Regions from separate parts of the Catenulispora sp. GP43 genome, predicted to be linked through region 1. Evidence: riboswitches for the same ligand, from Rfam matches in the RefSeq annotation. Region 1 holds a riboswitch; the other holds the start of a gene.
The links. A riboswitch is a leader RNA that binds a small molecule or an ion and turns the genes downstream of it on or off. The one in region 1 is predicted to bind glycine.
Positions count from the first base shown of each region.

Region 1 (2,195 bases):
ATCCCGCGCCCGCGCCACTCCGGGGCGGTGCCGCCGCCCCACAGGCTGGCGAAGCCGGTGCCGGGGTGGACCAGCATGCGGGCCGCGCTCACCGGACGGTCGCCGGCCATCGCGAGCCAGGTCCAGACCGTTTCGGGGTCGGCGGCCAGGCGGGCCAGGACCCGGGCGCGGGCCCGGTCGCCTCCGCCGCCGAAGGCCGCGTCGGCGGCTTCGGCGACCAGATCGGCGTCGGCTTCGGTGGTCACCGGTCGCAGGGAGACGCCCTCGGGCAGGGATTCGGACAGGCCGGCGCCCGACAGCTGTGTGATCTCCGCCACGAACAGCGTCTCCGGATCGTCCGCTTGGAAGCCGGCGGCGAGCAGGCGCTCGCCGAGATCGGCCGGTTCGTCGTGCTTGTAGTGCTTCCACTCGAAGTCGGCGCCCAGGGTGCGGAAGTAGGCGATCTGCGCCTGGATCGCGGCGTCGGCGGTGGCGGCGTCCAAGGCGGAGTGGATGACGCCGTGCCAGTCCGTGGGCAGGGCGCCGACCTGGCGCAGGACGCCGTCGGCGGGTTCGATGCGGGCGCCGGGCTCGTCGGGTTCGGCCTCGGCGCGCATGCGCAGGTCGAAGGTTGCGAGCAGGTCCTTGTCGGTGGTGGGGGAGGTCACCGGGTCAGCCCACCATCGGCGCCGGGCTGGGGCAAACGGTTAATGGGATTAGAACAGGCGGTGGTGGCGCTGATACCGTCGTAAGTGCCGTCTACCTCGAACGGGAGAGACCCCTCGTGGGCGCCGAAGGAGCAACCCTCCCCGGAAACTCTCAGGCAAAAGGACCGTTCGGGCAGGCAACTCTGGAAAGCAGGGCCGAGCTGCGGCGGAGCCCTCACCGAAGGTGTAAGCCGCGGGTCGTTCGGACCCCGCCCGCGGTGAAACTCTCAGGTTCCACGACAGAGGGGGAGGACGGATCCGCGGGAGGCGCGAATCCACCACCCGACGTCTAAGAGCGTCCGCCTGAGAGGCCACAACAGTGACCGCAGTGCTCACGGATCTGCACGGCATGGCTGGAGACGACTCCGCCGGCGGTTCCGGTACGGTGCCCGCGCAGCCCGCCACCCCCCACGACCTGTACGCCACCGCCGCCGTCGGGGCCCGCCCGACGCTGGTGGAGCTGGAGCAGAGCTCCCCGTTCGCCGACCGGCACATCGGCCCCGACGCCGCCGACGCCGCGCGCATGCTCTCGCTGCTGGGCTACGCCTCGCTGGACGCGCTGACCGAGGCCGCCGTGCCCGGCTCCATCCGGCTCACCGAGCGGCTGAACCTGCCGCCGGCGCGCTCGGAGTCCGAGGTGCTCACCGAGCTGCGCGACATCGCCGGCCGCAACCGCGTCTTCCGGCCGATGATCGGCCTGGGCTACCACGGCACCTTCACCCCGCCGGTGATCCTGCGCAACGTCATGGAGAACCCGGCCTGGTACACCGCCTACACCCCCTACCAGCCGGAGATCTCCCAGGGCCGGCTGGAGGCGCTGCTGAACTTCCAGACCGTGGTCGCCGACCTGGCCGGGCTGCCGGTGGCCAACGCCTCCTTGCTGGACGAGGGCACCGCCGCCGCCGAGGCCATGACCCTGGCCCGCCGCGCCTCCAAGTCCAAGTCGGCGCGCTTCCTGGTGGACTCCGACGTCTTCCCGCAGACCCTGGCCGTGCTGCAGACCCGGGCCGAGCCGCTGGGCATCGAGCTGGCGCTGGCCGACCTGGCCGCGGACACCCTGCCCGAGGGCGAGTTCTACGGCGTGCTGGTCCAGTACCCCGGGGCTTCCGGCCAGGTGCGCGACCTCAAGGCGATCACCGCCGCGGCCCACGAGCGCGGCGCGCTGGTCGCGGTGGCCGCCGACATCCTGTCCCTGACCCTGCTCGCCTCGCCCGGCGAGGCCGGCGCCGACATCGCCGTGGGCTCCACGCAGCGCTTCGGCGTGCCGCTGGGCTTCGGCGGCCCGCACGCCGGCTACATGGCGGTGCGCGAGAACCTGTCCCGCTCGCTGCCCGGCCGCCTGGTCGGGGTGTCCGTGGACGCCGACGGCGACCAGGCGCTGCGGCTGGCGCTGCAGACCCGCGAGCAGCACATCCGCCGCGAGAAGGCGACCTCCAACATCTGTACCGCGCAGGTGCTGCTGGCCGTGATCGCCGGCATGTACGCGGTCTACCACGGTCCGCAGGGCCT
Region 1 is NZ_JBGCCT010000036.1:111,581-113,775, reverse strand. It holds gene ABH926_RS45385 (GNAT family N-acetyltransferase) at 1-647, opposite strand, end outside; glycine riboswitch at 739-824, shown strand; glycine riboswitch at 825-939, shown strand; gene gcvP (aminomethyl-transferring glycine dehydrogenase) at 1,006-2,195, shown strand, end outside.

Region 2 (2,195 bases), on a different contig from region 1:
GCCGGTCACGGAATTCGGTACTCGCGGCGATCTTGAAGGCCACGGCCTTCGCGGCGATCACGTGCTCCAGCGGGCCGCCTTGTTGGCCTGGGAACACCGCGGAATCGATCTTCTTGGCGAGTTCGCCTCGGCACAAGATGACTCCCCCGCGGGGCCCGCCGAGTGTCTTGTGCGTCGTCGTGGTCACAACGTCGGCGTGGGGAATCGGATCGGGATGCAGTCCGGCCGCGACCAGTCCGGCGAAGTGCGCCATGTCCACCATCAGCCTTGCGCCGACCTGGTCGGCGATGTGCCGGAAGCGGGTGAAGTCGAGGTGGCGCGGGTAGGCGGACCAGCCGGCGATGATCAGCTTCGGGCGGTGCGCGAGGGCCAGGCGTTCCACCTCGTCCATGTCGACGAGTCCGCTCGCCGCATCGACGTGGTAGGCCGCGACGGCATACAGCCGGCCGGAGAAGTTGATCCGCATACCGTGCGTCAGATGGCCGCCGTGGGCGAGGTCCAGGCCCAGGATCGTGTCGCCCGGCTCGAGCAGCGCGGCCATGGCCGCGGCGTTGGCCTGGGCTCCGGAGTGCGGCTGGACGTTGGCGTGTTCGGCGCCGAACAGCTCCTTGGCTCGGTCGATCGCGAGCTGCTCGACGACGTCGACGAACTCGCATCCGCCGTAGTAGCGGCGTCCGGGATAGCCCTCGGCGTACTTGTTGGTCAGCACAGAACCCTGTGCCTCGAGGACGCCGACCGGCGCGAAGTTCTCCGAGGCGATCATCTCCAACGTGGACCGCTGCCGGTCGAGCTCGGCCGCGACGGCCGCTGCGATGTCCGGGTCGACGACGGCCAGTGGCTGCTGGAAGCTGTTCATGGATCAGCCCGCCCGGGTCAGGTCGGCATACGCGGCGGCGTCGAGGGTCTCGCCGAGCTCTTCGACACGCACGCGGAACAGCCAGCCCTGTGCGTACGGATCGGTGCCGATGGATTCCGGTGTGGCGGCGAGGTCATCGTTGACCTCGATGACCTCGCCGGTGACGGGAGAGTACAGGTCGCTGACCGACTTGGTGGACTCCAGCTCGCCGCAGGGTGTGCCGGCGGCGACGGTCTGGCCCACGGCGGGCAACGCCACATACACGATGTCGCCGAGGGCTTCGGCCGCGAAGGCGGTGACGCCGATCGTGGCGTGTTCGCCTTCGATGCGGAGCCATTCGTGTTCGGAGGTATACAGCAGATCAGGCGGAAGCGTCATGGCGCCGGAGCTCCGTTTCGTCGAACGCGTCGGGGGACGCGTGGCGGGAACTCCCCCTCTGTCATGGCGCCTGAGAGTTTCGCCGTCGGTTACGACGGCTTTCACCGTGGGCGAGGCGCGCGGATGCGCCTGCTTTCCAGAGTGGCCTGGCCTGGAGCGGTGACTGGTACCTGAGAGATTGACGGGGAGTTTGCTCCTTCGGCGCCCTGACCGATGGACAGGGGCTCTCCCGCTCTGGCTCGTGCGGCCCGATATTCGGTTGTGGTGTGGAACCGTACGCGCCGCGGAAGCCGTTGTCCATCCCCGACGGCGCCGTCTCGTGGAACAGGACGTCTCACTTCTTGAAACCAGGGCCTTGTCACCGCCCGAGCCTTCTCCCTGGACTCGCCGGCAGCCAGACAACTCAATACCGGGCTGCACGAGCCAGAGCGGGAGAGCCTCGCGGCGGAAACGCAAGCGGGCGCCGAAGCTGCGGAATTCATCCGCTCGTTTGCCGAGGTCGGGAGCGCTCGACCAGCTCCGTCGCCTTCGCCGCCGACAGCACCAGCCTGAAAGCTCTGTCGTAGCTCGACGTACGGTTGTTCCGCCAGCGCGTTGGCAGGCAAAACGGCGTACGGAAGCGCTCCGTTCGCGCAGACCGTCACACCGACTCGGTCAGGACCTGACCACCCATACCGGGGCGATGACACAGGCTGTCACTGCCGCCGGCAGGGCACCAGGAGTCGGGGTCGGCGATTGACGGTTCAGTGCGAACGGCGGGCGCTACCTGGCGGCGAGGATCAGTCGCCGGGCTGGTTACCGCGCGAGTTCGGGGCGTAGGGGTCGTTGCAGCCGCCGCGGGCACCGTCGAGGTTTGTGCCGTTGTACCAGTGGAGCCAGCCCCACTCGACGCAGCCGCTGTGGTTGATCTCCGCGCCCGCGCGCCATGCGTCCGGCTGGTCGATCGGGGTGTCACCGTGGG
Region 2 is NZ_JBGCCT010000017.1:146,245-148,439, forward strand. It holds gene glyA (serine hydroxymethyltransferase) at 1-856, opposite strand, end outside; gene gcvH (glycine cleavage system protein GcvH) at 860-1,234, opposite strand; glycine riboswitch at 1,382-1,476, opposite strand; gene ABH926_RS30680 (hypothetical protein) at 2,014-2,195, opposite strand, start outside.
Region 2: linked by a shared signal. The riboswitch ahead of gcvH (glycine cleavage system protein GcvH) and the one ahead of gcvP (aminomethyl-transferring glycine dehydrogenase) in region 1 are both predicted to bind glycine.